3 regions of the Microaerobacter geothermalis genome follow, and region 1 is predicted to be linked to each of the others. Evidence: riboswitches for the same ligand, from Rfam matches in the RefSeq annotation. Region 1 holds a riboswitch; each other region holds the start of a gene.
What was found. Region 1 has a riboswitch for cyclic di-GMP ahead of L1765_RS09495 (Flp family type IVb pilin). Riboswitches for the same ligand answer to the same signal wherever they lie in the genome.

Region 1 (12,724 bases):
ATCAGCCCGCTTACAAATTGATTTACATCATCCAAATGAATTCGTTCAGCCATCGCCCGTAACGCTTCCTTCCTCATTTTTCCCATTTTCATCTCATAAAGGACACGTCCAAACTCTTCCGCCAAAGGCCCGCTCCCTTTTTCCACAACTTTTGCCAAACTGGAGTCAAAGCCAAGCCCTGCCTCCACACTGACGCACAGCATATCCAGAAAGTCGGGCAAATCCTTTTGAATGAGTGTTTGTCTTTTGGTTACCTGGGTTTTTAAGTAAAAATGAGGAAAATAAAATCCTGCAAAGATAAAGGAAAAAAATAATAGCCATTTGCTTAAGTACTCATTAATGGGAAAAGAGATGGCAAACCCAATCCCGATCCCCATCAGCAGAAAAACCAATCTCCACGCTAACCACTCAATAATATGAAATTTGGCGGATAACCCGGCCCGCTGAATTAATTGCTGTTCATGAATACGAATGGAATCAGGTGCTAATTTAGATGCAGATTTTCCAATTGTTTTAAATAGAGGCTTTACAATTCTCTCTTTAAAAGGGAGGGAAAGATTGGAATCCTTCTCTTCCACCTTCTTCTCCTTTAATTTTAATAGTCTCTCCTGTACTCGCAGAGAATGCCGAAACAGGATTTGTAAGCAGAGAAAAATCCCCACCGTCAAAGTCATAAACAAGAAAAAAATACCGGCCCATAGCATCGCTTATCCTCCCCTATACCTCAATTTTGACAATTCTTCGGATTAAAACGGCACCAACCAATTGACTAGCAAATGCTATCCCCAACATAAATAATCCCATCGGATTTTTTATAAGAATCGATATATATTCAGGATTGACCAAATAGAGTATCACTCCTATTCCGGGAGGAAGAAGCATAAATATAAAGCCTGACATTCTTCCTTGGGCAGTCAGAGTCTTGATTTCACCCTGAATTCGGGTTCTTTCCCTGATGGTTTCCGCTATAGAGTCTAAGATCCGGGCCAAATTCCCACCCACCTGTCTCTGAATCAACATCGCCGTAATAATCATATCCAGGTCCTTACTTCCAATTCTGCTGCTAAATTGGATTAATGCTTCTTCTACGGGCAGTCCTAGCTTCATTTCCTGGATGAGCCGTGTCACTTCATCAGATAAAGGGGGCGCCATCTCTTGGGACAGCACTTCCAAAGACTGTATCAATGAATATCCTGCCTTTAATGAATTGGAGACCATCTGAATCATCTCTACCAGCTGACCCTCAAGCCTTTCCTTTCTTTTCTGCTTCCGCAACCGGACATAGAGAATGGGAAAGCTAGCGAAAATGAAAGAAAATGGAAAGCTCCTCATGAGATTCTGAGTAAGTAACCATCCAAGAAAGAAACCAGTCATTAACAGAAGTAACTGAAATAAGACAAATTCGCGGTTTTTAATTGGCAAATTGGCTAATTTTAAATCATTTCTCAATTTGTCATCCAACTTCTGAATGAAGGATACTTTTGGCATAGGCTTTTCCTTTTTTTCTTCCGATACTTCTTCAGCATGACCTGCTTGATGATATAAGGCAGTAAGTCCCTTCATCCTGTTTCTGATTCGTCTCTTCTCCAGTGAAAAGAACTGACTGATCCACAGAAATATAATAAAAGCTGTAGTGAAAATGAAGATCAAAAGTAGCCACATTTGTTAATCCCCCATTCACTGAAACCATTCAGTACTAATGGGAATTCCTAAATCCTTAATCTTTTCAAAGCATTTTGGTATAATTCCTGTGGCCCGAAACTCCCCTTGAGAATAAATGAAAAGATCCTGCATGGTAATGACTTCCCCTTCCATTCCCAGTACTTCAGTAATCTGGGTGATTTTTCTCGATCCATCCTTTAATCGGTTCTGCTGTACAATCAGATTAATCGCCGAGGAAATTTGTTCACGAATGGCTTTAATCGGAAGATCCATTCCAGCCATAAGTACCATCGTCTCTAAACGGGAAAGCATATCCCTTGGAGAATTGGCATGACCTGTCGTCAATGAGCCATCATGACCAGTATTCATGGCCTGCAACATATCCAAAGCCTCTCCGCTTCTCACCTCTCCCACTACGATACGATCCGGTCTCATCCGCAAACTGTTTTTCACTAAATCGCGAATGGTAATTTCACCCTTTCCTTCCACGTTGGCCGGCCGGGTTTCCAAAGTAACCACATGTTCCTGACGAAGCTGCAGTTCTGCCGCGTCTTCAATGGTGACAATTCGTTCATTCGATGGAATAAAGGAAGAAAGAACATTTAGTGTGGTGGTTTTTCCAGAACCTGTTCCTCCAGAAACGACGATATTTAATCTTGCCTTTACACAAGCCTCCAAAAAATATGACATCATTGGAGTCAAGGTTTGAAAAGATATGAGATCACTGATCGTAAATGGATCTTTGGAAAACTTCCTGATCGTGATACAGGGACCCTTTAAAGCCAAAGGAGGAATGATGGCATTTACCCGGGAGCCGTCGGGAAGTCTCGCATCTACCATAGGAGAACTTTCATCAATTCTCCTTCCAAGGGGGGAAACGATTTTTTCAATAATCCTCATGACGTGTTCATGATCGCGAAAACGAACTGGTACCTGTTCCAGTTTCCCCTTTCTCTCAATGAAGACCTGATGGGGGTGATTCACCATCACTTCAGAAATTTCCGGATCCTTTAAGAGGCTGTCAATCGGCCCATACCCTCTGATTTCAGCCAAAAGTTCCTGAGTAATTTGTTCGGTCTCCGCTTTGGACCACAGTTTGTCATCCTGGGATAAGAATCGTTCAATTAAGTCTATCATTTGCTTCTCTGATTCTGCTCCTTCATCCAAATCGTCTTTTCCCAGCTCTTCTACCAGCAATCGATGAATTTTCATTTTAATCTCGGCATAGGGGTCATGATATTGATTAAAATCTATTTTTTTCTCAATGGCTGATTTGGTTACTACTGATTTTGACATTCTTGATCCTTCCAATTTCTTTTCCTTTTCCATTCTTTTAAGTAACGACATGGAGTATTCACCACCTTAAGGCTTAATATCTTAAACAAAGGAAAACCATTTTTTCTTCTTTGAACCAGACCTTAATTCTCCTTCTGCTACAATTCTTTTGCTTAATTTCTCCACCTTTTTTGACCATTTTCCATTGCTGCTTATGAGGGGCTCCCCCCGATTAATGGCCGAAGTCAGCAAAGGTTCCTCAGGTAAAGTTTCAAATACATCGAGATTCAAGATCTCTTTTATATCCTTTAGCTTTAATCCATAGGGAAGATCACTTCGATTTACAATTAATCTGATTTTTTTCTTGTCAAAATGAATGCTGGATAAGACCTCTAATACCCTTTTATTATTCTGCAGTCCTGTCATATGGGGCGTTTGAAGCAATAACAGGGTATCCGTCTGGTCAATGGCTTGCAACACTACCTCTGAGAACTGAGCCGGCGTATCGATCACAATGAAGTCAAATTGTTCCTGTATCAGCCGAATGATCCGTTCCACATGCCTCCCAGTGATCAGTTCTGCCTGTTCCGGCTTCACCGGTGCCGGAAGGACTTTTAATCCGGACGAATGGTCCAAACAAAGGGCAGCCAACTCTTCTCCACTCATTCGTTCCACTTCATTGATGATATGATATAAAGTTTGTCTGGGACTTAGGTTCATTATATTTGAGATATCTCCAAACCATAAATCCAAATCCAGAAGAACTGCCTTTTTATTCCTTTTTACCAACTGTATAGCAGTATGAACGGCCAAACAAGTTTTTCCTGTGCCGCCGCTGCCGCCAAAGACAGTAATTACTTTAGGTGAGGAGACAACCCCTTCTTCCATTAATTGATGGGTATAAACCGTGTTCTTATATTTTTTTATCATTTGAACCACTTGCAAAATGGTATTGATCAAATCATCGGGAGAAAATGGTTTAATAATATATTCCTTTGCCCCGGCGCGCATCGCTTTTTTTAAATAATCCTGTTCTCCTTGGACAGAGACTACGATGACGCCCGCCTTAGGGACTTGAAGAGATATTTTTTCTGTTGCCTCTATCCCATCCATCTCCGGCATATTAATATCCATAAGAACAATATCCGGCTGCAGTTTTTTGGCCATTTCCACCGCTTCTATTCCGTTTGCAGCTTCCCCAACCACTTCAACACCTTCTTCGAAGGATAGAAGGCGTCTGATATTTTCCCTAGTCTCCGCGATATCATCAGCAATTAAAATACGAATGTATTCTTGCATCCCTGTTCACTTCCTTCTAGGAATCATATAAGCCTGATTTACTTTAAAAGTTCCAAACTGGTGACACCGTTTGTGTTAACCCTTTCTTGACTATTCACCGGACGTAGTAATAGGCGAATACTACCCTGTTCTTCTGCCAGAGTGAGTATTTCGGCTTCAACTGGCTTAACTTCAAGGGTAATGGTCTCCAGCTTCACTTCTTCCTGCTTGCGTTCTCCTCCTTCTTCAACGGGAAAAAAGGTGGTCCCGACCGACAATACCTGAACATCCTGAATAAAAATCTTAGATTTAGCTGATGGTTCCCCTTCCTTTGGATTCGATATCACATAGGTACCGACCACATCCACCCGGTCCCCCGGCTGAACCAATCCTGCTAATCCCATCACCGGATTATAAGAAAGGGTTATGGCTCGATAGCCTTCAGAAATTGTGTACGCAAAATGATCCGTTACCTCATTTGGATCAATCAAGCGGCTGGACATGATAGGCTCATCCTGAATGATGGCTGTTCTAGCATATTTACCCACCACATCTTGAATATTTCGCATCATTTTTGGATGAAGAAATGTTCTATTAATTTCTTTCATTGTCACCATTTCTTGAGTAATTAAAGTTTTTGGGGGAATTTCCCTGGCAGCAACCACGATATTCACGTTTTGAAGCTGAGCTTCTTTTTTTTTCTCGCCATCCATATATAAATAAAACAAGATTGTCGTAATCGAAGCTAAAATAAGAGAAATGATAAACAATATTTTTTGATTCATATGTCTTTCCCCCTAGTTGACCAACTTAACACCATAAAGACCATAACCCCCTGCTTGGGTTGAAAAATCACCAGGATAAACCATTTGAATAAAACGGCCGGTAATTACTGCCCTTCCCCGGTCATTTTCCACATCTTCCAAGTAGAAGGCAGCAAAACCGACAATTGTAACTTCATCCCTGCCGGATGCTTCATCTAGTCCGTCAACCACAGGAACATATACCACCCGCGGACAGTCACGGGTTGCCTGTGTGAAATCATCACAGTCACTGTTAGACAATAGATAATCTAACGCTTGTCTTGTAGGTCCTGCCATGTTTCCGGGTTCTGTGGAAACCTTCATACCAATGGAAAGCTCTCCTTCATAGCCGTATTTCAAGTTATCCCGGTAATTGGATGCCCCCGATCCCCCCAACGCCAAAGCACCATAGTTACCGTTACTTCCTTCCCCTCCGCCTTCCTTTAAACGGTACATCTCTCCGTATTGAAAGGATTGCTTTTCTATTCCCAGTGGCGCAAATCCTTCCCCTTTTGAAATGACACCAATTTGGGCAGTGGAAGCGGCACTAACAGGAAATGTAGTCCTGCCAAAAATTTTTGCAAAAAATAGAGGGATCTCTTTCATTGCTGTGGCACTTACCATTTTATTACTGTAATCAACATAGACATCCAATTGGCTAACCCCATTTTTCTGAGCATAATTGATGGTCATTTCTCTGGCCGCATCCTGACCTTTCACAATATCTTGAACACCGGCTAACACAGCGGCATCCAGGGCATTTTGCAGCTTCTGGTCCTCAACAAAAATTTGTCCTGCATCAACCACAAGGGCGGAAAATCCAAAAAGTGCAGTGATCATCAATGCGGTAAAAAGAATGGCATTTCCACGTTCTTCATTTATCAATTGAATGAGTTGATTCATGTTATTCCACCCTCATAACCATTTCGGCTTTTAGAGGGAATGGGTCAGGAATAAGCGTACGAAACAAGGGAGTGAGAAGCGGAACATTATAATTGATCGTCACTTCAACAGGCTCGCCCCTTTGGCGTAAATCAGTATTGGGAGTAATTTGAATGGTTAAATTCTCCTGTTCCAAATCGCTGGTTTCCCTCTCAATCACCTGCTGCATCTGTACATCTGTAGCTGACACGCTGCCATACCTAACAGCATCCCTAGCGGCCTGATTAATCACGAGGTAAGAATAAAAAATTCGTCCAAACTCAGCTATTCCTAATAAGAGAAGGAGAAGAACCGGGAGAACTAAAGCAAACTCCACCAGCGACTGCCCCTTTTCTTCGTGAAGCTTACTCCCAAAAAAATTCATTCCAATCACACCTCCCAGCATGTCATATTCCTCTGAGAAAAAAGGCCCTTGCCCCATATTGAGGAAGAGCCCTTTTCATTTTCTTGTTCTACATATTTTTGGATCATGGGGTTACTCTAGTGTTAATATCGTTAAACAGTGCACCTAGACCACCACTCATTGCCGTTAATGCGACAGCGACAACAACTCCAACCAATGCGATGATCAGTCCGTATTCTACCAATCCTTGACCTTTTTCATCCTTCTTTAACCAACTCAACCAATTCCACAGCATCATCATGATCGGTTCCTCCTTTAATTTTGATATAAGGAACACTCTCACGACTGATTGTGAGGGATAACCTCTGCAATCAGCAACCCGGCCACCATAGCATCTAGCCTTAGGTCCTCGGCTTTGCGTCCCCTCCTTTCGGAAGGTTTGCCTTTGTTTCTGCAGAGAGTGTATTTCCTTGTTGACATCATTGTAAAAGATAGGCCCATGATTTGGTATCCAACTAACTCCCTGATTTTTGGGCAGGACCAAAGTCCCATTTTTTACCCACAAAAAAGACGATATAGGGCTTAATTCCTATATCGCCTTTGACTCCATCCTCAAAAAACCAGATATTATTGTGGGCTCCTTTCGGATAAAAATTGTAGCGTTAACGGTTCACTTCATATACTTCTACAGTTCTCATTTTATCTTGTCCCCTGAACTGATCGACATGTTCCATTCCGGAAATCACTTTTCCAAATACGGTATGCCGCCCGTTAAGATGGGGTTGAGGCTCATAGCAAATATAAAATTGGCTTCCCCCAGTATCCTTTCCGGCATGGGCCATGGCCAATGATCCCTGTTCATGCTTATTGGGATTATTCTCTATCTCACATTTTATAGTGTAGCCTGGACCGCCGGTTCCAGTTCCATATGGGCAACCGCCCTGGGCCACAAATCCGGGGATCACCCGATGGAAGGTTAATCCATTATAAAAACCACTATTAGCCAACTTTTCAAAATTGGCAACGGTATTTGGTGCATCTTTTTCAAACAGCTCCAAAACAATTTCTGCTCCATTTTCCATCGTTACTTTAGCTTGTTTAGCCATCATGACATCTCCTTTTACTGAATTAAGAAATCTCCTACGTTCTTCAGACTTGAATTGAACCTGAACACTTTTTCGACGAACTCGATTAGCTGACATGTGAATGTTTAGTTCCACATACACACGATTATAAGGAAAAATAGAAGTAAAAACAAACCGTATAGGAACAAAATCCCATACGGTTAAAATTTTATGTCACAATTTAGACAAAATGATCAGAATCGATTAGCTCTAAAGAACTATAGTTCTTGCTGGAGCTGTTTTTTTAATTGAACTAGTGTTTTATCAGGTAGAATCGTTTCTGCATGATAATTTTGATGGTTAACCTTTAAAGTTACCTTTGAAGCCTTCAGAAACTTTTCTATTTGCTCATCTGAAAAGGGAAAGTGGAGATAATGAACAGATTGTGTGTAATCCTCATCTTCTTCCCCTTCTCCCGGTTCGTAGGATTGAACAATTTCTCCGTCAAAGTGAAGTTGAACTGCTTCTTCAATCCCCACTATCGTTTTGTTAAAGGCCCTAAGTTCATTCTGATTGGGAATTTCAATAAAAAGGGTCATACTTAACTCTTTCTCCTCCGGCAGAAGGTCATTATATACTTCCAACATTTCCTCAAGATAATCTTCCCGAGTAATCTGCTCTGCCCGAATCATTTCCTGAATCTGAAACCAAACCGTTAGTTTCGATTCAAAGAGTCCGGTCATTTTATCACTAATGGTTACCCGGAGACCTTTTTTCTCTTCTATCACTTCCTGTAAAAATTTAAACTGAACCTTGACATACTGGTCGTAAGGAAGCAAATCTTCTATACTCAGTTTTTTCATCACACAACTCCTAGTTATCCATTGAGTTTTTCTAATATTTTCTTAAAGGTATTGGCATGGGCTTTTTCAGATTTAGCCATTACTTCAAACCATTCCGCCACTTCTTCAAATCCTTCTTCCCTGGCCACTCTTGCAAAACCGGGATACATTTCACTAAATTCATACTCTTCACCGGCTATGGCTGATGCCAGGTTTTCCTTCGTTGTTCCTACAGGCATATCAGTTACAGGATCTCCAGCACCAAATTTTAATAGCATATCAAAGTGACCAAAGGCATGGGAAGTCTCTCCATCACCAATTCGTTTAAAGGAATTGGCTACATCCTCCAGCCCTTCTGATTCCGCGTGTTTTGCAAAGTAAAGATATCTCCGGTTAGCTTGGGATTCTCCCGCAAATGCCGTTTTTAAATTTTTTAATGTTTCGCTGCCTGCTAATGTTTTCATGAATTTTCCTCCTTTAAATATTTTATTTATACTAATTTTTAATTAATAATTATTATAAATTACATATCTTTGGATGTCAATATAAAGAAACTAGGTTTATTTTTTACTTGTGAAAAAATCAGGCTGTTATAGTACCTGATTTTTCGTGGTCAGATTAAGTTTCATCATGCCAAAAAGAAAAGGGAGAGTGTGATAAGTATATCATACATTCACTCATCCCATTCGATTTCATTTTTAAATGTCAAGAAATTGTAAAAGTTTTATATCGTTTTAAATCAGCGTTTTAAATTCCAATCTGCGGTACCATACCTTCCCTTAACCAATTGAAGAGCCAAGGATTCTTCTTCATCAGTTAGGATTCCTTCAACGAGATCAACATTTAAGCCCTTAGAAAATCCGTGCCGGAATGCAGTAATCGCCTCCTCAATCGTGACAGGTTTAGGAGATAATTGATTGATGGTCACTGCTTTTTCCATAAATCCTTTTTTCATTCTTTCTTTTACCCGGTCACTGGGAAATTGAAGCACATCAAATAAAAGATTTACATCCATATCTAATAATATGGAACCATGTTGAAGAATGACACCCTTCTGTCTGGTTTGGGCACTTCCTGCCACTTTTCTTCCTTCAACCACCAACTCATACCAGGATGGGGAATCAAAGCATGCGGCAGAACCTACTGAAGCATACTTTTTCTTCTCCTCCTCGGAAGCTAAAGAGACCATTTCGGCATTTAATCCTAATTTTTTAAATCCTTCAAGAAGACCCAAACTAAGAACCCTGTAAGCTTCTGTTACAGATCGGGGCATCATAGGATGTTCTTCAGAGACAACAACACTGTAAGTTAACTCTTTATCATGAAGAACGGCTCTTCCTCCCGTTGGCCGTCTCACAAAACCCAAACCATATTCCTTCACTTTGGCCAGATTTACTTCTTTTTCTGCTTTTTGAAAGTAACCTATTGATAAAGTAGCAGGTTCCCATGTATAAAAGCGAATCGTCGGAGGAATTTTTCCCTGTTGATGTAAAAGTATCATTGCCTCATCCAATGCCATGTTCATTTCAGGGCTTCGTCTGCCGCTGTTAATGAATCTCCATGTTTCCCTAGCAGAATGGTTCTCCATGAAATTCCACCTTTATTCAAGAATTAAAATTATTGGTTTTTATTTTATTCACAAAAGTATCTTAATACAGGTTTTCTGGCTGCGGTAACCTCGTCCAAACGACTAACCACTGTATTGTGGGGGGCTTCCTGAACGATTTCAGGCGTCTCTTCTGCCTCTTTTGCAATTTGAATCATGACATTTATAAATTGATCTAATGTCTCTTTTGATTCCGTCTCAGTCGGCTCAATCATCAAACATTCCTCAACAATCAGCGGGAAATAGATTGTAGGCGGATGATAACCGAAATCAAGAAGTCTCTTTGCGATATCCAATGTTCTTACGCCTAATTTCTTTTGACGTTTTCCGGAAAGAACAAATTCATGCTTGCAATGCTTATCATGGGGAAGATCATAATAAGGAGCTAGCTTTCTCATCATATAGTTGGCATTTAAAACCGCGTTTTCAGAAACCTGACGCAACCCTTTCGGTCCCATGGTACGGATATAGGCATACGCCCGGACCAGAATCCCAAAGTTTCCGTAATAAGCTTTTACTTTTCCAATGGATTGGGGAATATCGTAATCAAATCGATACCCTTTTTCATCCTTAGTCACCTGTGGCTTTGGTAAGAATGGGATTAATTCTTTTTTCACGCCTACAGGGCCAGCACCTGGTCCTCCTCCTCCATGGGGAGTGGAGAAGGTCTTATGAAGGTTCAAATGAACCACATCAAATCCCATATCTCCAGGACGAGCAATACCTAAAATCGCATTGGCATTGGCTCCGTCATAATACAAAAGCCCTCCAGCTTCATGAACAATCTCTGCAATCTCTACAATTTCCTCTTCAAACAATCCCAAGGTGTTTGGGTTTGTCAGCATCAAAGCAGCCGTATCCGGACCAACCGCCTTCTTCAGTGCTTCAATATCCACCAATCCATTTTCATTAGACTTCACTGTGACGGTTTCAAAACCTGCAACGGTTGCACTGGCTGGATTAGTACCATGGGCTGAATCAGGTACAATAACCTTTGTCCTTTTATCTCCCTTGCTTTCATGATAGGCTCGAATCAGCATGAGTCCGGTCCATTCTCCGTGGGCGCCTGCGGCAGGTTGAAGAGTAACGGCATCCATACCTGTAATTTCTGCCAAATCATGTTGCAGGTGATATAAAAGTTCAAGGGCTCCTTGAATCGTCTCCTCAGATTGATAAGGATGAATATGGGCAAACCCGGGATACCTTGCCACATCTTCATTAATCTTTGGATTATATTTCATGGTGCAAGATCCCAACGGATAAAAACCAGAATCCACTCCATGATTACGATGGGAAAGTTCTGTATAATGTCGCATCAATTCCAACTCTGATACTTCCGGAAGATCAGCCGGGATTTCCCTGATAAATGCAGAAGGAATGATTTCAGTCATGGATACTTCTGGCACATCACATGCAGGGAGATTATACGCAACACGTCCTGGCTTACTCCGTTCGAAAATCAGTTTCATTTCTTTTCTCATTGTACTCCCCCCAATCCATTGACCAATTGATCAATTTGTTCCTTTGTCCTCATCTCTGTAACCGCAATCAACATATGTCCATCCAGTTCCTGATATTCTCTACCCAGATCATATCCCCCAATGATCCCTTTCTGAAGAAGCTGTTTATTCATTTCACCAACGGATGAAGGAACCTTTATGACAAATTCATTAAAGAACGGAGCATCGAAGGCTGTCTCAAATCCGTCCAAACAACTGATTTCCTTTTGAGCATAATGGGCTTTTTGCAGATTTAGCATCGCAATTTCCTGCAACCCCTGCTTGCCTAGAGCCGTCATCCAAACAGCGGCTGCCAGAGCGTTTAAGGCTTGATTGGAGCAGATATTTGAGGTCGCTTTTTCCCTTCGTATATGCTGCTCACGTGCCTGAAGCGTAAGGACAAATCCCCTTCTTCCTTCCTCATCTTTTGTCTGGCCGACAATTCTCCCCGGCATGCGTCTCATCAAAGACTGGGTTGTCGCAAAATATCCGCAATGGGGTCCACCCAGTCCGCTGGGAATCCCAAAGGGTTGTGCATCTCCCACCACAATGTCTGCTCCGAAAGATCCCGGAGGTTGAAGTATCCCCAATGAAAGGGGATTGCTGCTTACAAGAAACAATCCTCCGTGGCGATGGGCAATTTTTTCAATCGCAGCCAAATCTTCTATGTTTCCAAAGAAATTGGGATATTGTACAATAACCACTGCTGATTCTTCATTCACGGTCATTTCGAGTTCTTCTAGATCAGTAAGCCCATTTTTAATGCCTACTTCGACGACTTCCAAACCTTGTCCCTTTGCATACGTTGCCAGTATGGCCCTCGATTCCGGATGAACGGAACGCGAAACTACCAGCTTTCGCCTCTTTGTGACGGCAGCCCCCATTGCTGCCCCTTCTGCCAAGGCCGTTGGGCCGTCATACATGGATGAATTGACGACATCCATCCCAGTAATCTCGGCCATCATCGTTTGATACTCAAAAATCGCTTGCAGCTCTCCTTGGCTAATTTCCGGTTGATAGGGAGTATATGCGGTATAAAATTCTGAACGGGAAATCACATGATTGACTACGCTGGGGATATAATGTTCATACACCCCAGCTCCAAGAAAAGAGACATATTGATCAAAGCTTGCATTTTTTTTGGCCAAAGAACCCATATGTCTGACCAACTCAGGTTCAGACAAGGCTTCAGGAATATTTAGTTCACCTTGAAACCTTACTTTTTTAGGGATATCTGAAAATAATTCATCAATGGATTCAATGCCTAAAAATTTAAGCATTTCTCGACGGTCTTCTGATGTTGTGGGAAGATAGCGAAACTTCACCTTTGTTCCTCCTTTACCCAATGTTCATATTCCTTCACAGTCATCAATTGAGTCATTTCATGGGGATCGTTGGCATCCAGCACAA
Region 2 (12,724 bases), on a different contig from region 1:
CGTCAGTGGATGTATTTATACAAATATAAAGGGAAAGAAACCCTCTCTTCTGCCTTTTCCAAGCTGTTGGCTACCGGTTTTAGTGAATTTTATTTAGATGTTCACATTGATCTTATCACATCTGTTCCCCTTCATCCAACCCGCCTGCTGGAGAGGGGATTTAATCAATCGGAACAAATGGCAAAGGGATTGTCTGGGATGATAAAGATTCCTTATCGCCCGCTCTTGCTCAGGCAGAAACCAACAGAGAAACAAAGCAAAAAGGACAGGCAGTCCCGTTTAATTTCGATAAGAGGAACATTTCATCCTCTGCTTCAGTCCAGTTCCATGATTCAACCAAAACATGTGCTTATCGTGGATGATGTTTATACCACCGGTGCCACCTTGGAAGAAGCAGCAAAGGTGTTGAAAGGATGTGGCGTCCAAAGAGTTTATTCTCTCACAGTGGCCAGGTAATCCGTAATAATTCCGTATTTACAGGCATAATCTTAAAATATACACTAAAAATAAAGGGTATTAGTGGCCTTTAGCCAGCAAATAAATCGTAATAATTCCTATTTACTTCTGCGGCGAAGAGGGTTATAATAAGCAAGATCCGCTCTATTACGGAAAAGACGAAAAACGGAGGGAGTACAATTAAATGTGGCGAAACTTTAGGAAAATCACGTTTATTATATTAGGTCTCATTAGCATATTCATCCTATTGTCGGCATGTGGCGGACAACAAGAATCTCAACAGTCAGCTCAACAACCACTCAACCCATCAAGTTCAAAGGAATCCACTGAAGAATCTGCAAAGGTAAACGGGAAGATATTGGTTTATACCACCATCTACCCCTTATATGATTTTGCCGCAAAAATTGGTGGGGATCAGGCAGAGGTTGTCGTCATGGTTCCCCCTGGAGTGGAATCCCATGATTTTGAGCCCAAGCCCAAAGATGTGGCTCAATTGAACAAAGCAAATATTTTTATTTACAATGGGAGCAATTTTGAACCATGGGCAGAGGATGTGCTGCAGGCGATCAACACAACGAATCTAAATGTAGTTAATGTCAGCGATCACGTTGAAATATTGGATAATGATCCCCATGTTTGGTTGGATCCCTTAAGGGCAAAGGATATGGCTCGTGCAATCAAGGAGGCCTTTGTTCAGGCTGATCCTGGGAATCAGGATGTTTATGAGGTCAATTATAATCAGGTCGTCGCAGAACTGGACAAATTGGATAAGGAATATCAACAAGGGCTGGAGAATGTGATGAGTCGTGATATCATTGTATCCCATGAGGCGTTCGGATATTTGGCCAACCGCTACAATTTGAAGCAAATTCCAATTGCTGGACTATCTCCTTCCGATGAGCCCAGTCAAAAGGAATTGGCCGAAATTATTTCTTATGCCAAGGAAAAAAATATAAAATATATCTTTTTTGAAACCTTGGTTAGCGGAAAGGTTGCAAAAATGGTTCAAGAGCAAATAGGGGCAGAGCCCCTGACACTAAATCCTTTAGAAGGATTGACAAAGGAGGAACAAGCCCAGGGTAAAGATTATTTCTCTGTTATGAGGGAGAATCTTGAAAACTTGACAAAAGCCCTTGGGCAATAAACATGAATAACAAAGGCAAAGATCTATATGGCCCATCAAATCACATGTCCTCTGAAAATCATGTGCCAATCATTGAGTTAAAACAGGTCTCTTTTTCCTATGGTAAGGAGAAGGTGTTGGAGATGGTGGATATGACCTTGGAAAGAGGGGAGTTCTTGGGATTGGTCGGACCAAACGGAGCAGGAAAATCCACCTTAATCAAAATTATCCTGGGTCTATTAAAGCCTGATGAAGGGGAAGTGAGGCTGTTTGGTCAGCCGATGGCGTCTTTTCAAGACTGGTCCAAAATCGGATATGTGTCCCAAAAGGCCAACAGCTTCAACTCCGGTTTTCCGGCTACGGTCTTTGAAGTGGTCTCCATGGGCTTGTTTGGAAAAATGGGGCTGTTTAAGTGGATGGGACGAAAGGAAAAAGAAAGGGTGAAAGAAGCCATTCACATGGTTGGTCTTTCCGATTATGCCAAGAAAAATATCGGGATGCTTTCAGGCGGACAGCAACAGCGGGTCTTTATTGCCAGAGCCCTTGTCAGTGACCCGGAGCTCCTGATCTTGGATGAGCCTACTGTTGGGGTAGATGAGCCCTCGGTCAATCAATTTTATCAATTGCTGCAAAATATGCATCAGAAAATGGGTCTTTCCCTCTTGTTGATCTCCCATGATATTGGAGTGATCAGCTCAAAGGTTGATACCATCGCCTGTTTAAACCGGACCCTGTATTTCCACGGGGGGCCGGAGGAATTTTTGGAAGAACAGCAGCAAATTTTAGACAAAACCTATGATCATGATGTTCGGGTGATCCAACACAACCATTGATTGTGGGCGATAATTTAGATATGGGGTGCCGCGGATGATTCAACAACTATTACAGTTTCCGTTTATGCAACATGCGTTCCTTGCCGGAATGGTAATCGGGTTGATTTCTCCGGTGATTGGGGTTTTTCTGGTGGTAAGAAGAATATCTCTTATCGCCGATACATTGGCTCATGTGACTTTGGCAGGGGTGGCGGCAGGGATCTTTATAAATTCCTCCAATTTTATCATGCAATCCGCGAATCCGTTTTTGGTCAATCCTGTTTATATGGGAATGGGGTTTGCAGCGGCAGGCTCGTTGTTTGTTGAACGGATGCAAAAGGTGTATCGGTATTATCAAGAGTTATCCTTACCCATTATCTTATCGGCAGGTACAGGGCTTGCCGTGATTTTTATCAGCTTGTCCAGCGGTTTTACCCAAGATTTATCCGGATACTTATTTGGAAGTCTGATTGCGGTCTCCAAGTTTAACCTTCTGGTAATTATACTGATCGCCTTTCTGGTGATTGGGACCGTTCTTTTACTGTATAAAGAGTTGTTTTATTTGTCGTTCGATCAGGATGGGGCGGTAACAGCCGGGATTCCCAAGAGGGTAATCAATCGATTGTTTATCCTGCTGGTGGCCCTTGTTATTGGCATTTCCATGAATATTGTCGGTATTTTGTTGGTTTCATCCCTGATTACGTTGCCGGTAGCCGCCAGTTTGCAAATTGCCCGCAGCTTTAAACAAACCTTTTTGTATGCAATTATTTTTTCCCAGGTTTCTGTACTGGGCGGACTCGTTGTATCCTATTGGATGAATTGGTCTACCGGGGGAACCATCGTTTTATTTGCTGCAGTTATTTTATCTGCAGTGACCATTGTAAAGAAACTCATTTAAGAGGATGTTCAAAAAGGACAGACTCTTTCACAGGCATCCGGAGGATTTATTATGATTTCATTTTTGCTTCAGTATGAATTTGCCCAACGGGCCCTTTTGACGGGGATCCTCATCGGAGCGATTACCCCTCTTGTCGGTGTTTTTATTGTGGCCAGAAGGCTTTCCGTCATCGGAGAGGTGCTCTCCCAAATGAATCTAGCCGGTATGGCTTTCGGTTCCATTCTCGGGGCTTCCGTTTCATTTTTTCAGCCGATTGGCCCGGCAGTCTATGGAATGCTCTTTGCGGTGATAGGGGCTCTTCTGGTTGAGGTTCTTCGGCGGATTTACCGACATTTTTCAGAATTGACCATACCGATTATTCTGTCATTTAGCTTGGGACTTAGCGTGGTTTTATTTAGTGCCAGCGGCGGATTTAATGCGGATTTTTATGGATATTTATTTGGAAATCTGATGGCGGTGACACAGGACGAGTTTAAATTAACCATCGGAGTGGCCATACTAGTCCTGGTTACCATCAGTCTGTTTTATAAGGATTTTCTCATTCTTACCTTTGATGAGGAATACGCATCTGCTTCAGGAGTTCGCATTCGCTTGGTCCAATGGATTTTTATCCTGCTGATGGCCCTAGTAATATCCGTTGCGGTCAGGGCAGTCGGAGTTCTCTTGGTATCCGGTTTGATGGTTCTTCCGGTGGCTGCCATGTGGATGCTTCCCGGTGGGTTCAGAAAAATTATGTGGTTATCCGTTCTTGTTAGTGAGCTTTCTATTTTGATTGGATTTGCAGCATCCTATTACTTCAATTTGGCTTCCGGTGGAGCGATCATTTGGGCGGCGTTTCTCATTCTTTTAATGGTAATGGTCGGACGTCGATGGCTAAGGAAACATTAGCATAGGGAGAGATGATGATGAATGTGGAGATGGCACTACAGCGTTTGAAGGATCGCGGATACAAGTTTACTGATAAAAGGGAAAAACTGGTCAGTATCTTTGCACAGGAGAAAAGGTACTTGTCTGCTAAAGAAGTATTGGAACGGATGCAGGAGGATTTTCCCAATCTCAGCTTTGATACCATATACCGTAATTTATCCCTGTTTGAGGAGTTAGGTATTCTGGAGGAGACGGAGTTAAAAGGAGAAAAACAGTTCCGTTTGGCTTGTTCAGGAGAGGAACATCATCATCATTTGATCTGCACCCGATGCGGAACGACCAAAAAAATTAGTTTATGTCCGATGAACGCCGTCCTTGGTTCTCCCGAGGGCTTTTATATCACCGGACATAAATTTGAAATCTACGGGTTTTGTGAAAACTGCTATGAATAGAAGATGAATAAACCCAAGATTAGACAATACTAGTGATGATTCGATAAAGGGTTTGACACAAGTCCAGTGGAATTAATATATAGTTGCATGATACTAAGTCACTATTGCTTAACCTTAATTTCTATCTTATGACCTACTGTTCTTCTGTTTTGTATTCATTAAGATGAATGATATAAGATTGAATCATGGGAGTCTGATTATGAAAAAAAAGAAATGTCCTTCCTGCGGGAAAACATCATATGGAAGTCGTGATGAAAATTGGCATTGTCCTTATTGCGGCAAGGACATCTCCGATGTTCCCAGTGAACCTGTAGAGGGTGATATGGCTGAAATTCATGATATTTTATCCGAGGAAGAAATTATAAGAATATTAAAAGGATTATAAATGATGGTTGTAACTTTTCCATCTTTTAGTTATAATTTACGCAAAGAATACACGATATATATACTCCCTTCGATAAAGGCAAACCCGTTCGAAAGGCGGGGACGCAAAGCCACAGGTCTAAGGTCACGGGACTAGGACAGCTGGGTTACCGAAAAGGTAGGTTTTTGACCATCCTTTTAGCGATTAAGCAGATTCATCGAAGGATGGTTTTTTATTTGTACAGGGGAGAGAATATTTTAATGAAGGATCGCCTATTACATGAGTTAAAATATTATCATATCGAAACATTTTATCATTCCATTCGCGTTGCCAGTTTGTCAGTGAGAATGGCCAAACATATGTTGTATCCCGAGGAACGATTGGAAGCGCTTTACCACGGGGCTTTATTGCACGATATCGGAAAACTGAAAATCGAAGAGGCTATTTTAAATAAGCCGGGCAAACTTACCAATGATGAGTGGTGCATGATTATGAAGCATCCCATTATTGGTTATGAAATCTTAAAAAAGTATGATTTCAATTCAGATGTAAAGAGTGTTGTGCTCTTTCATCATGAAAGATGTGACGGATCCGGTTATCCTTTTCAACTTGAAGATTCCCAAATTCCTTTGAATGCCAAAATTGTGGCGGTTGCTGACAGCTTTGATGCAATGACTCATCACAGGGTTTACAGCCGAGCAAAATCTATAAGGAAGGCCCTTGAAGAATTAAACGGGCAAAAGGGTCTAAAATACGATTCTAAAGTAGTGGATACCCTTCAGCAAATTCTTCCCCCGTATTGAGACGAATTTCCTATGACAAAGGGAAGGGGTTGTAGTAAAATATGGATAAATCCTATACCTGATGGGAGGGGGAGACATGGGGTTAGGACAATTGGCGAATTGTCCCCAATGTGGGAAGCTTTTTGTAAAAACGATCCATGACATTTGTCCCGATTGTTACAAAGAGATTGAAGAGGATTATGAAAAATGTGTCGCTTATCTAAAAAAGAAAGAAAACCGCACCGCCAATATCTATGAATTAAGTGATGGAACTGGTGTATCTGTCAGCCGTATCACCCGGTTTATCCGGGAGGGGAGAATCTCTGTGTTGGGATTCCCTAATCTGGGATATCCCTGTGAATCCTGTGGAAAGATCATACGTAAAGGCCACTTGTGTGACGATTGTGCCAACCGGTTAAAAAAGGAATGGAAGTTGGCTGCTGAGGATGAAAAAAGATTGCGAGATGCGAAGAATAAAGATTACGGTGGATATTATCAGGTGAAGGAAAAGTTTAAGGAAAAAGATTAGGAAAACGGGAATGCCCCCAGCCTCCAGAGGCGGGGGCATCCTGCTTCCAAGACTCTGGGCCAACCGTTTGATCGGTTTAAGATGAAAAAGGGCTAAATGTTTTTCTCTCTTTTACCGACAATGTTAATAAGAGACTTTCGACGTAGAAGGCTGTACTAATTTGAGGTGAATAAATATGAGAATCAATGAACCGAATCGTATCGGTGCGTTAAATGCGTACCAGAAGACCCAGGGTGTTCAGAAAAAAGGTAAAAATGAACTGATGAAAAGGGACCAAGTGGAAATTTCTACAGAGGCCAAGGCCATGTTGGAACAAGCTGCTCCACTGTCTGGTCCTGAGCGTCAGCAAAAGATTAATCAGTTGAAGGAACAGGTACAGTCCGGCCAATATCAGGTGAATTCAGAAAAAGTGGCGGATAAGGTTCTTCGCTTTTGGAAGGGAATCTGAAATTTCTTTGGCAAATGGGGTGAATTGCTGTGACTGCCATACAGCCTTTAATTGCAGTGATGGATGATTTGGTTGAACAGCATCAGGAATTACTGAAGCTAGGATACCGCAAGAAGGAAAGCTTAATTTCAGGAACCATCGATGAATTGGCCAAAATTGTTCAGGAAGAAGGTCGTATCGTCCGATCGGTGGCAAAACTGGAAGACGAAAGGCAGAAAACAGTGGAGCTCTTCCTCTGTTCATCAGGATTGTCGTTAAGTGATGTGACGATGACCGATGTCATTCAATTTGTCACCCATTCCAAGGAAAAGAAACAATTGCTGGAGATTCAGGAGAAGTTGACGCAAACGATCCAGGAGATTCAAGAGCTAAACCAACTAAATCAGCAATTACTGGAACAGTCCCTAGCCTTTGTTAACCATTCGATACAGTTGATGACAGAAACCCCTGAGCAAAACATGATATATAAAAAACCAAACCAAAAACGGATGGGTCAGGATGCACAGCATCATCCGGGATCATCCAGGGGTTTTTTTGATGCAAAAGCTTAAATGAGGTGTGTTCGATGCGGTCAACCTTTTCAGGTTTAGAAATAGGAAAGAGAGCGCTGTTTGCCCAGCAAACCGCCCTAAGCGTAACCGGGCATAATATTGCCAATGCCAATACAGAAGGCTATACTCGGCAGAGTGCAGTTATGAAAACCACCAGCCCCCAGCCTGCTCCCGGAATCAGCAATGCTAGAATTCCTGGCCAGATGGGTACGGGGGTTCAGGTAACGGAATTGGTTCGCCTTCGGGAGGATTTTCTTGATCTGCAGTTCAGGGGGGAAAACCAGTGGTACGGCTATTGGGAAGCAAAATCAGATACCCTGTCCAAGGTGGAAGTAATTTTAAATGAACCTTCCGAAACCGGACTACAAAATACATTGGATAAGTTTTGGCAGGCGTGGCAAGACTTGACGAAGGAACCGGAAAGCCTGGCTGCCAGGGCTGTAGTGAGACAGAGAGGGATTGCGGTGGCGGAAACCTTCTCATTTATTTCCCGCTCATTGGGACAACTGGAATCAGATATTGATACCATTATTAAAGTGAAGGTGTCTGAAATTAATTCAATCGCTACCCAAATTAAAGATTTGAATGACCAAATTTCCCGCGTAGTTCCCCATGGTTATCAGCCAAATGATTTGTATGATCAGCGGGATTTATTGATTGATAAGCTGTCCAAGCTGGTGGATGTAAAAGTGACACCAGCTCAATATGGTATGGTCAATGTGACGATCAGCGGCCAAGCCTTGGTAACGGGAACCAATACGGTAACGATGGAAGCCACTCCTGATCCTGGGAATAATAATCTGGTAAATGTTACCCTTGGCGGAGCAGACTTTACTCCTGCTTCCGGTGAATTGTTGGGGTTAATGGAATCCCGTGGGATGCAACAGGATGGGCAATGGAAAGGGATTATCGCGGATATTAAGAATCGCATCAATCAGCTAGCGACAACCTTTACCCGTGAGTTGAATACGGTTCACCGCCGCGGGATGAATATGGATGACATTAACGCTAGAAAGGAATATGATGCGTTGATGAATGATTCTGATCCGTCTAATGACCCATCATCTCCTCCACAGTTGGATAATTTGCCGTTCTTCGTGGATAAAACGTGGTATGAGGCGAATAAGGGGCAGTATACTTTGGTCAATGATGGCTACAAATCGATAGATCCCAATACCATTCCTGATCCTAGCACTGCGGATAACATGATGGTAAATCCGTTAATTTTGAGTCGCCTCGACAAGATTGCCGCTGCAAAGCCGGAGGAAATGACCGCTGAGGAGCAGCTTCAATTTGGAACCTCCTTTGAAGGGGATGGCCGTAATGCCAGGGACATTGCCGCCCTGAAGTACAAGCTGATACCTGAGGGGTTAGGGGATACCTCCACCATGGATGATTTCTACCGCTATACCATTTCACAGTTGGGGGTGGATTCCCAGGAAGCCCAGCGTCTGATGCAGAATGCTGAGGTATTAAGGGGGCAGGTGGACAACCGCCGTCAATCGGTTTCCGGGGTATCCCTTGATGAAGAAATGGCGAACATGATCAAGTTCCAGCAGGCCTATAACGCTGCTGCCCGCAGCATTACCACAGTGGATGAGATGCTGGATCGGGTGATTAACGGGATGGGACGGGTAGGCTTGTAGATGATGTTGAAAAAGTACGCCAATTGATAAGCGGCCAATTTCTTCGTTCCGTTGTACCTGTGCTGCTCACGTAGCTTCATCTACGCTTCGCTGCTCGGTACTGCCGTGCCTTGAAATTCTTGCTTCTGAATTATCTTTTTTTCAACTTAATTTATATGTCGCTTAGCTAGATTTACAAATTAAATAATCGCAGCTACTGGATGCAAGAATCTAGACAGTTTAACCTATTAGGTAGGTGAGAGAAATGAGTTTGCGTATCACTCAAAGTATGTTAAACAACGATATGCTTCGCAACCTGTCCAAAAGCTACAGAACGATGGGAAAATATCAGGATCAACTGGCTTCAGGCAAGAAGATAAATAAACCCTCAGATGATCCTGTGGTTGCAGCAAGGGGGATGTTTTATCGATCCCAATTGATGGAAATCGAACAGTTTCAGCGTAATGTGAATGAAGCTCAGAATTGGATGGAAATTACTGATACATCAATGGGAGAAGCGAATGATGTATTACAACGTGCAAGAGAATTGCTAATTCAAGCTAGCAATGATACCTATGCCCAGGGCTCCATTGACGCCATCGCTGCAGAAATTGAACAGTTAAAAGGGCAATTAGGGACCATTGCCAATGCCAGTATTGGTGGAAGATATATCTTTAATGGAACATTAACGAAGTCCCCCCCATATGATACAAAAGCAGGCAAATGGGCAAGTCAGACCAGTAGTCAAGATATTCGTTTGGAAATGAATAAAGGGATTTATTTGGCGGTTAACGTGGTGGGGAACCGTATCTTTGCGAATCCATCTGCTAGTGACGGAATGTTTGGATTGTTAGATAAGATTGTCAATGATCTTCGTTCTGGGGATAAGAGTCAATTGGGAAATTATTTATCTCAACTTGATGATCAGATTGATAACCTCCTCTCAGAACGTGCAGCATTAGGGGCCAGGATAAATCGTATAGAGTTAGTAAAGTCCCGTCTGGATGCGGCACAGGTAAATACAACCAAACTGATGTCTAATGAAGAGGATGCTGACATAGCGAAAGTAATTACTGACTTAAAGGCGCAAGAAAATGTGCATCGAGCTGCGTTATCTGCAGGGGCAAGAATTATTCAACCTTCGTTGGTGGATTTTATTAGGTAGTTGTTAAATTGACCAAGGAAATTAGTCAAGTTTTTCTAAAAAGGCTTTTATATTGATATTGATCATATGAATGGGGTGATTGGATGCAGCTGCCCCGTATTCAAATTGAACAAACCTATGCCCAAATTGGCATAAAAACAACGCCATCCACACAAGAAATCCGTCAACCTCAAGCTGACTTAAATTTAAGACAGATTCCCGCCAAATTGGAAATTGAACGGATACCTTCCAGGCTAAACATTGATCAGAGCCAAGCATGGGCAGAAGTTAATTTAAAAGATCCGATTCAATTGACAAGGGATGAATCCGAAAGGGCAAAGCAATTAGCCTTGGAAGGAATTGCTCGCATTGTTGAGGAAGGAAACCAACTGGCCGCCATTGAAAATCAGGGAGATTCAATCGCGGAAATTGCTCTTCAAAATACCATCACAGGGCCGGTTGACTATAACGTTGGGTTTATCCCATCCTATGGGTCGGTACGTATTGATTATCAACCAGCTCAACTGAACTTCAATTGGACCATCAACGGTGTTGAAATGAATCCAGTGATTAAACAGCCGGAAATTTCATATCAACCTGGGAAGGTAGAAGTGTATGTAAAACAGAAAAATAGTATATCCTTTCAAGTAGTAGGATTATATAAAGATTTAAGAATTTAGGGCTGAATAAGGTATATTCTGCTCAATGAAAAGAATGGAGTTATTTATAAAATGCGGAGAGATCTAATTTTAAATCAAGTAAAAGAAATCTTATCAAAACACCTCCATCATTTACCCGTTAGAGTTTATTTATTTGGTTCATGGGCCAAAAATGAAGAAAAGAGATCCTCAGACATCGATATAGCAATTTGGTATAAACAACCACTGCCAGAAAATACATTATTCAAAATCCGTGAGGCATTTGAAGAATCTGCCATTCCTTATAAGGTGGATGTTGTAGATTTAGTTGAAGCTGCCCCCTATCTATCTGAAAAGGTGTTTAAGGAGGGAATTGAGTGGAACGTTTAAGAGAGAGGTTAACTTTAGCTGACCATGCATTAAAGACATTAGAAGAGGTATTGAAAATTAATAAACCAACAGCAATTGAACGTGATGCTTCAATCCAGAGATTTGAATACACCTTTGAGGTGGTATGGAAAGCAGTAAAACAATATTTGTATGATATTGAAGGGCTGGATATTGCTTCTCCAAAAGGGGTAGTACGAACTTGCCGTGAAATCGGGATTCTAAATGATGAAGAAACCATTAAGGCTTTAAAAATGATAGATGATAGAAATCTTACAGTTCATACGTATAATGAATCTCTTGCTAAAGAGATACTGAAACGTTTGCCAAATCATATGAGCTTAATGAAAAATTGGCTTAAAGAAGTGAACACGAGAATCAGTAACGATTAGGAGGAAATCGGACATGCTCATACAAACCTCCATGTTTGGGGAAATGACGATTGAGGAAAATGATATTATCCTTTTTCCCGAAGGGATCCCAGGTTTTTTGGAAGAAAAGCAGTTTGTGATCATTCCCATTTCTGAAGAGAGCCCTTTTTTGGTATTACAGTCTATAACCAGCAAGGAAGTCACTTTTGTGATGATCAACCCCTTTCTTTTTTATCCGAATTATGATATTACCCTGCCGGAATCTGCAGTAAGTCTGTTAAGGCTTAAGAAACCCGAAGAGGCCCTTGTTTACTCGATTGTTGTTGTAAAACAGCCCCTAAACCAATCCACGGTTAATCTTCAGGCACCCATTATCATTCATCCGTCTGAAAAATTGGGAAAACAAGTGGTGCTTAATGATCCCCGTTATCAGGTAAAAACTCCGCTTATCCTGCCCCAGCGCAAAGTTTCCAATGGATAGGGGGAAAAACGATGCTTGTATTGACCAGAAAAAGCAAAGAATCCATTATGATTGGAAGTGACATTGAGGTTACGATTCTTTCAATAGAAGGAGATCAGGTGAAGCTGGGGATATCCGCTCCTAAGGAGATTGATATTCATCGAAAGGAAATTTATCTCACGATCCAAAATGAGAATCAATTAGCCTTAACACAGTTATCTAAGCAGCAATTGAATCAAATATTGTCCCATTTGAATGACGCGGGAGAAAGAAATGAAGAAAGGTGAGCAAAAAGTTCATCTTTTTTTATTTTCCTATTAAAGGTTATAAAAAAAATGACGATACAATACATGTGAGGCTTTTTCTCTTTAAGGGCGCGCGACTTAAAAGAGAGAGGTTTCCAATATCCACAAGGATGTGGGCAAAAAATTCAAGGAGGAATGAAAATGAGAATTAACAACAACATCATGGCTATGAACACCTATCGGCAATTGACAAACAACACATTTAACACTTCCAAGTCATTGGAAAAATTGTCTTCTGGTCTCCGTATCAACCGTGCTGGGGACGATGCAGCGGGACTAGCCATCTCCGAAAAAATGCGAGGTCAGATTCGGGGGTTAGAGCAAGCAAATCGAAATGCTCAGGATGGTATTTCACTAATTCAAACAGCTGAAGGCGCATTAAATGAAACACAAGCTATTTTACAACGTATGCGAGAATTAGCCGTTCAAGCGGCAAACGATACAAATACAGCTGATGATCGGGCTGAAATACAAAAAGAAATTGATCAGCTAACCCAGGAAATTGACCGAAT
Region 3 (6,925 bases), on a different contig from region 1:
ATACCCATTTTTATCTGGAAATTGATACCAAGCACTTGACATTTTTAGATCAGTATGACCCGGGAGGGAATTATTTTCATATCAAAGAATGAAATTAGCCCTCAAACTAACTCACATCAATTTGTCCGGATGTTTTTGAGGGCTTTTTACTCCATTCTTTCCGTTATTTACTTCTTAAACATCCCTTTGAGGACAAAAGCAACGTTCGCCGGACGTTCAGCCAGTCTTCTCATAAAATAACCATACCAGTCCGTTCCATAAGGGACGTACACTCTCATTTTATATCCTTCTTTCACCAACTCCAATTGGGATTGGGTACGGATTCCATACAGCATCTGAAACTCAAATAAATTCCGGGGAATATTCTCCTTCTCAGCCAAGTCTTTCGTAAATTGAATAATGTTGTCATCATGGGTGGCAACGGCTGTATAATTTCCGTTGTTCAAGTGCATTTTAATTAGTTTTTTGAAATTCTCATCCACATCTTTTTTCTCGGGAAATGCCACCTCAGCAGGCTCTTTGTAGGCTCCCTTTACCAATCGCAGATTGGCATTCCATCCGTTTAAATCCTGAATGTCTTGTTCGCTACGGTATAGATAAGCCTGGATAACCAAGCCCACATTATCAAATTCTTTCCTTAATTCCTTGTAAATATCAATGCTTACTTGGCAATGGGCATAGTCTTCCATATCGATCCTTACGAAATTCCCATGCTTTTTCGCAGTCTCCAAAATCCTTCTCATATTTTTCATGCATAAGTCTTTGCTGATATCTAAACCCAATTGGGTCATTTTTAATGATAAATTTGAATTCACCCCTGACTCGTAAATCGCATCCAATGTACGAATACAATAATCTGCCGATTCATTTGCTTCTTCCTCACTAAATACGAATTCACCAAGATGATCCAACGTGCAGACTAAACCTTGTCCATTTAATTCTTTCACCTTCGCAATGGCTTCTTCAATGGTTTCCCCGGCTACGACGCGCCTTGCCCCAAGTGCTAATCCATATCTTTTCGCCATACGATTCAACCCGCGGCTTTTTGAGAGAAACAAAAAGAAATTCTTTAACAGTTGATCCATCTTCATCCCTCGCTTTTAAAGTTAGTTTTATCTGGTAAACATGCAAATATCACGCCAAAAAAAATCTTGCTTTTTTAAGACTTTTTACACTAAACTGAAAGGTGTCATACATATTTGTTCAAGCAAAGTGTTTAGTTATCCTTATTTTTTATACAGTTGTGTTTAATAGAAGGAGTTGAAAAGATATGATGAAACTTACACCCCTCCTAATTTTTGATGAAAACGCCACCATCCATCAATTGCTCCATTCGTCTTTAGGACCTAAACCTGCTCTTATTTTACGCGACACTAAACCTATGGGGGTAATCCCACAGGAATATTGGCCATTTTTTCGAACCCTTCCTATGGATATACCTTTACGTCAGCTTCCTCATTTAAAACCTGTTTTAATAGACCATCAAACACCCTTTAAAGAAATGATTCCCCTCTTGGGCAAACACTCACCAATTAACACAGCTTTTATTATTCGAAGAGTTCAAGAAGATGATTTTGGCTATCATATCATTCTCTGGGAGGAACTCATCCGGGAATTAAAAGAGAATTGTGAAACGAATCAGCTGCTGATGAACTCATTGCTTTCTACGATGTCGGAAGCTGTAACCATTGTAGATGAGAGCGGGACCGTTTTGGTTTGGAATGAAGTGGCTGAAAAAGTGTATCAAATCAGCAAAGATTCCATCATTGGCAGACCCATTGAAGAGTATTTTCCAACGGGGTCCATCAAGTTGATGGAGGTTTTGAGCCACGGCATCCCTGTTAGAAGAACCTATCACATTCCCAGACCAGACCGGCATGTGATGATCAATGCTTCACCGATCAAAAAAGAAGATAAAATCATTGGGGCCATTTCAACCGAACAAGATATAACCGAACTGGTTCGTCTAAATGAAGAGTTGACTCAAACAACCGCTCATCTTCGCCATTTGCAAAAAGAAATGAATAAAAACCACCCTGCCGATGACCCTTTTTATCCGATTAAAGGACATTCTTTTTCCCTTCGCACAACTGTTGAAAAGGCAAGAAAGGTAGCAGCCACTGACGCTACTGTCTTATTAATGGGGGAAAGCGGGGTAGGAAAAGAATTATTTGCCCAAGCCATTCACCTGGCCAGTCGAAGAAAACAGCATTCCTTTATCGCGATAAACTGTGGTGCCATTCCTTCTGCATTATTTGAAAGTGAGCTGTTTGGTTATCAAGGGGGGGCCTTTACTGGTGCTGAAAAAGGAGGTAAGAAAGGAAAACTGGAACTGGCTGACGGCGGGACATTATTCCTTGATGAAATAGGAGAATTGCCTTTAGAATTACAAGCAAAATTATTGCGCTTCTTGCAGAATCAACAATTTTATCGTGTGGGAGGAACAAAACCGATCCAAGTAAACATCCGCATTTTGGCTGCAACCAACCGCCCGCTGGAGGATATGGTAAAGGAAGGGCTGTTCCGTAAAGATTTATATTATCGCTTAAATGTTTTTCCATTGGAAATTCCTCCACTTAGAAACAGAAAGGAAGATATCCCTGATCTCATCCAGAAATTTCTTTATGAATTGGCTGCCATTTATGATAAACCCGTTCCATTGCTGACCAACCATGTCATTGATCGTCTGGTTCAATACGATTGGCCGGGAAACATCAGACAGCTTCGAAATATGGTGGAAAGAATCATGATTCTGTGTGACGGTGATGTGATTGAGCCCCATCATTTGCCAATGGAAATATTGGAAAATGAATCACATGAACCATTGCAAAAAAAATTCCTGCCGACATTACCGCTAGAAAATACACCGCTAGAGGAAAAAACAGAACAGGAAAGAATCATTGAAGCACTCAAAATAACCTATGGGAATAAGAAAGCAGCCGCAAAACTGTTGGGTATTTCCCGGGGAACTTTGTACAATAAGATGAAGGTTTACGGGTTAAGGTAAATGTTTTTTCCTTAACTTACTACAACCATTGGGGCAACTTTCTTGTTACAATGGATTTAAATGATGAAGGGAGAGGATTTTCTATGTCTATTGCAACAGATATCACTTCATTGGAATTGATTGCAAGGGTACATAGAACCACGATTTCTACTCAATTATTTGAAACCATCGTACATAAACTTGTTTCCCAAGTGAACCATATTGATTGGGCGGCAATTTATTGGCAAGATGATGACCTTAGATATACAGTGACTTCTTCCAATGGAGAAATGTATCCCCCTGAGGATGTTTTATCCAAATTAAAAGTACCTATATTGGGACCTGAGCAATCCCCTACGGGATATCTGGTAGTTACTAGCTTTCAGTTAACCCCCTTTGATGAAACGGACTTATCCACTTTAAATACATTGGCAAGTGAAATTAGTCAAAAAATGTTTTTAAACTAATCAAAGGATAAAGTAACCATTTAGGAAGAAACCCGGGAAAGGCAATTGCCTTTGCGGGTTTCACTTTATTTCTAAGTGATTGATTTTGATACCCATTCAGGAGCTTTCGATGATTAATTTACCATCCCGCACATATGCGACCAAATGATCAATTGGTTTAAAAATTTCTTCTGAACGGCCCTTAATGGTAATCCTTCCATTCTTAAATTGAGTCGATTTGATCATCTCTGCAGCGATTAAATGAACTTCTCCTCCTACATCTCCACCAACCATGGAAGCAATAATATTTTTCCCTGATTGTACCCGTCCTCCTCTACAAACGGCATCCAACTGAAAAAAGTAGATGTTTTCCTTTGAGAGAAGTTGGCTGTTAAAGGTTCCTGCTCCTTTAATTAGAATATTACCATTAGCCTTTATTTGAGACAGGGTGCATTGTGATATTTCTACATCGGCATCTGGCACCTGCATGGATTCTATCCAAGTGATTGCCTCTTTTAACTTCGATACGGTTTCTTTTACTTTCGATTGAGAAGAAGTCCCCATTAACTCATATGGTTTGGTGTAATAAACCAGCTCATGATACACGGTATCAATTTCATCAGGCACCTCCTCCTTGATTTGCTTCATTAGCTCCTCTACTTTTTTAACCATTGATTTTATTCCTGAAAATTTGGTTTCCATTAATGTGATTAACACCCGGCCCAACGAAACATTTTTCCCACTTGAATAGGCAATTTTCAGTACGGTTAAACAGGCCGTTTCCAATGCAATAAACTTCTCCAATAATTGACTGAATTGCTGATATAACTGGTTATAAATGACTCCAAAATATCCTGAATGGATAGAGCTGTCTACAACATTCCCCTTAATTGTAACATTTCCTGTTGCCGTAATGGTGGAAGAAAAAACACTTCCTGAAATAAATACGTCCCCCAAAGCTTCAATGGTCATTCCATCTAATACATCCCCGTAGACAACCACATCTCCGGAAAATACAATATTTCCTGTTTCTATATCCAAATTTCCACTCACGATAAACGTGCGGGTAATATCTACAAACTTTACTCTCCCCGAGCCAGTTACCCTGGGACGCCCTGCCTGTTGAGCAAGCAAAATCCCCTCCTCATTCAGGCTCACGTGGTCCCTGGGTACTACCTTTACTTCCTTTACGGGTCTAGGATGAACAACCTGACCAAATACATCATACCCTGGTTTTCCAGGCACAGCGGTATGTATCTTTCCAATGAGATCTCCCTTTTTAACCGAGGGGATTTTGAGTCGGTTCCTAAAGTCCACTTTGCCCTGAACTTCTTCCAAGGCTTCCTCTACTTTTGTAGATACAAATAGCTCTAAAGAACCGTCTTTCCCTTCAACGGGAGGAACTCCTTCAACAACACAGACAGGCTGATAAGAAGGGTTTCTTATCTCACGATGGATCACACTTAATTTGATGAGTTCCCTTTTTACCTTCAACTTAACCAAATCGGCATATACCTCCGATGTGGTTAATTCCCTCATCTCCTCTTTAACTTCTTTGACACGAAGCGCCAAACAATGGACAGGCTCTGCATCCACTAGTTCTAATTTACATTTTTTCAACGCAAAGACGGTAAGGGTTACACACATGTTATCTTCTGTCACTTTCAACTCATAAAGCGGTGTATCTTCGATTTGCCACTCCAATTGATCAGTGGAAGAAACCATGACTGTTCCTTCGACAGGTTGTCCATTTTTCATGAGAATAATTGGCGGAAGTACTTTAATTTTTGCTGAACGCCCATCATTTACTGGATCCCTTACGATAATTTTCCCGTCTTTTACTTCAACCGTTCCATCATTTTCAGAGAAATAAAACTCATCCAATTCTTCCTCAACTTCAGGAAGCTGAAAAAGAAATTCCTCCTCTTCTGCTAGCCCCTCTTCATGGGCAGATTTCGACATTTCCTTAATTATACGCAGCAAATCTTTGTCTGTTAGCTCATCCGATCTACCCATTTAAATCACCCCTTCTCCAATAAATGACTGCGATTTCTATTAACTGGGGGGGAGAAACTTTTCCCTTTGCCACAGTTCCCTTTTCCGATAATTGAGCAAGAGCCTCCAAAAAACAAAACTGTCCTTAGAGGACAGCGGTCACCAGTTTATCCGATGGCTATATCTATTTTGGCAACTCAGCCATCCTAGCCGTTTATCGACCTTAGATCTGTAGCTTTGCGTCCCCACCTTTCGATGGGTTTGCCCTAAACTCTTTTTTCTTAGTATTAAATTACCACCAACCTTTACATCTGTAAACATTTTTCGACAAATCCTTATATTCACGAACTAAACATGCATGACCCAACAGGTCACAAATGGATATGAAAATGTATTTTCCATATCTAAAATTCCCCACATCCACACTGACTAAAAAAGTGCGGGATATGATTGATTCCCGCACCCTTATCCTTATTTGAAAACAGGTTCCTTAAATTGTGCCAACTTCTCCAAAGACGACTTCTCGACATCCGCATGGAGGCTGTTTCCATGGGAATCCATCGTCACAATCGCAGCAAAGTTTTTCACCCGCAGATGCCACATCGCTTCAGGAACACCAAATTCGAGAAAATCAACGCCATCCACATTGGTGATACACTCGGCATAATATTGGGCCGCTCCACCGATGGCATTTAAGTAAACACCGCCATGTTCTTTTAAGGCAGCCAATGTTTTAGCACCCATACCACCCTTGCCGATAACCGCCCGGATGCCAAACTTCTTCATAACATCTCCTTGATAGGGTTCCTCACGGATACTGGTGGTAGGGCCTGCAGCCTTCACCTGCCACTTGCCGTTTTTATCCTTCAGCATCACAGGTCCGCAGTGATAAATCACTGCTCCATTTAGATCAACAGGGGCATCGTGATCCATTAAATATTTATGAAGGGCATCACGACCCGTATAAATGGGGCCATTAATAATGACCACATCCCCGACACGCAGATTTCTAACCTGCTCTTCTGTTAAAGGAGTCTGAAGCACAACTTCCCTGGTTGCTTTTATAGAATCTAACCCTTCAGGAGTCTCTTCTTTTTGATCCAGATCAATTAAGCCATCTTTATATAGCCATTCCTTAATTTCACCGTTCTCTTTATCCAAGATGACTCCCAAACGACGGAAAGCCCAGCAGTTATAGGCCACGGACACAAAAAAGCTGGCTGGCAAGCGGTTGATTGCTCCAATTTTGCAACCTAACAAGGTGGTGTTTCCGCCAAAACCCATGGTTCCAATGCCTAAATCATTGGCTTTATCCAATATATATTCTTCCAATTGTGCCAATTCCGGAACAGGATTCACATCATCCAGGTGGCGGAGCAATTGCTTCTTGGCATGATGGTAACTGGTGGTTCTATCCCCACCAATCCCAACGCCGATAAAACCTGCTGAGCATCCTTGCCCCTGGGCCTGATAGACTGAATGAAGAATGCACTTGCGT

Region 2: another riboswitch for cyclic di-GMP. It lies ahead of L1765_RS05300 (HD-GYP domain-containing protein); the one in region 1 lies ahead of L1765_RS09495 (Flp family type IVb pilin).
Region 3: another riboswitch for cyclic di-GMP. It lies ahead of L1765_RS15465 (FapA family protein); the one in region 1 lies ahead of L1765_RS09495 (Flp family type IVb pilin).

Annotation. Positions count from the first base shown of each region.
Region 1 is NZ_JAKIHL010000022.1:19,980-32,703, forward strand. It holds gene L1765_RS09460 (type II secretion system F family protein) at 1-704, opposite strand, end outside; gene L1765_RS09465 (type II secretion system F family protein) at 718-1,662, opposite strand; gene L1765_RS09470 (CpaF family protein) at 1,678-3,009, opposite strand; gene L1765_RS09475 (AAA family ATPase) at 3,040-4,236, opposite strand; gene cpaB (Flp pilus assembly protein CpaB) at 4,275-5,000, opposite strand; gene L1765_RS09485 (Tad domain-containing protein) at 5,013-5,921, opposite strand; gene L1765_RS09490 (TadE/TadG family type IV pilus assembly protein) at 5,923-6,324, opposite strand; gene L1765_RS09495 (Flp family type IVb pilin) at 6,428-6,604, opposite strand; cyclic di-GMP riboswitch class I at 6,674-6,757, opposite strand; gene L1765_RS09500 (peptidylprolyl isomerase) at 6,966-7,409, opposite strand; gene L1765_RS09505 (DUF3501 family protein) at 7,646-8,230, opposite strand; gene L1765_RS09510 (rubrerythrin family protein) at 8,245-8,673, opposite strand; gene L1765_RS09515 (lipoate--protein ligase family protein) at 8,949-9,797, opposite strand; gene gcvPB (aminomethyl-transferring glycine dehydrogenase subunit GcvPB) at 9,842-11,296, opposite strand; gene gcvPA (aminomethyl-transferring glycine dehydrogenase subunit GcvPA) at 11,293-12,639, opposite strand; gene L1765_RS09530 (glycine cleavage system protein H) at 12,636-12,724, opposite strand, start outside.
Region 2 is NZ_JAKIHL010000007.1:25,033-37,756, forward strand. It holds gene L1765_RS05265 (ComF family protein) at 1-456, shown strand, start outside; gene L1765_RS05270 (metal ABC transporter substrate-binding protein) at 641-1,600, shown strand; gene L1765_RS05275 (metal ABC transporter ATP-binding protein) at 1,645-2,412, shown strand; gene L1765_RS05280 (metal ABC transporter permease) at 2,447-3,289, shown strand; gene L1765_RS05285 (metal ABC transporter permease) at 3,341-4,177, shown strand; gene L1765_RS05290 (Fur family transcriptional regulator) at 4,195-4,608, shown strand; gene L1765_RS05295 (hypothetical protein) at 4,808-4,993, shown strand; cyclic di-GMP riboswitch class I at 5,061-5,146, shown strand; gene L1765_RS05300 (HD-GYP domain-containing protein) at 5,233-5,775, shown strand; gene L1765_RS05305 (TIGR03826 family flagellar region protein) at 5,852-6,283, shown strand; gene flgM (flagellar biosynthesis anti-sigma factor FlgM) at 6,459-6,731, shown strand; gene L1765_RS05315 (flagellar protein FlgN) at 6,761-7,282, shown strand; gene flgK (flagellar hook-associated protein FlgK) at 7,297-8,928, shown strand; gene flgL (flagellar hook-associated protein FlgL) at 9,173-10,072, shown strand; gene L1765_RS05330 (DUF6470 family protein) at 10,156-10,731, shown strand; gene L1765_RS05335 (nucleotidyltransferase family protein) at 10,783-11,079, shown strand; gene L1765_RS05340 (HI0074 family nucleotidyltransferase substrate-binding subunit) at 11,067-11,468, shown strand; gene fliW (flagellar assembly protein FliW) at 11,482-11,928, shown strand; gene csrA (carbon storage regulator CsrA) at 11,940-12,194, shown strand; gene L1765_RS05355 (flagellin N-terminal helical domain-containing protein) at 12,354-12,724, shown strand, end outside.
Region 3 is NZ_JAKIHL010000064.1:40-6,964, forward strand. It holds gene L1765_RS15450 (proline dehydrogenase family protein) at 168-1,085, opposite strand; gene L1765_RS15455 (sigma-54 interaction domain-containing protein) at 1,271-3,007, shown strand; gene L1765_RS15460 (GAF domain-containing protein) at 3,091-3,453, shown strand; gene L1765_RS15465 (FapA family protein) at 3,550-5,448, opposite strand; cyclic di-GMP riboswitch class I at 5,616-5,703, opposite strand; gene L1765_RS15470 (fumarate hydratase) at 5,899-6,925, opposite strand, start outside.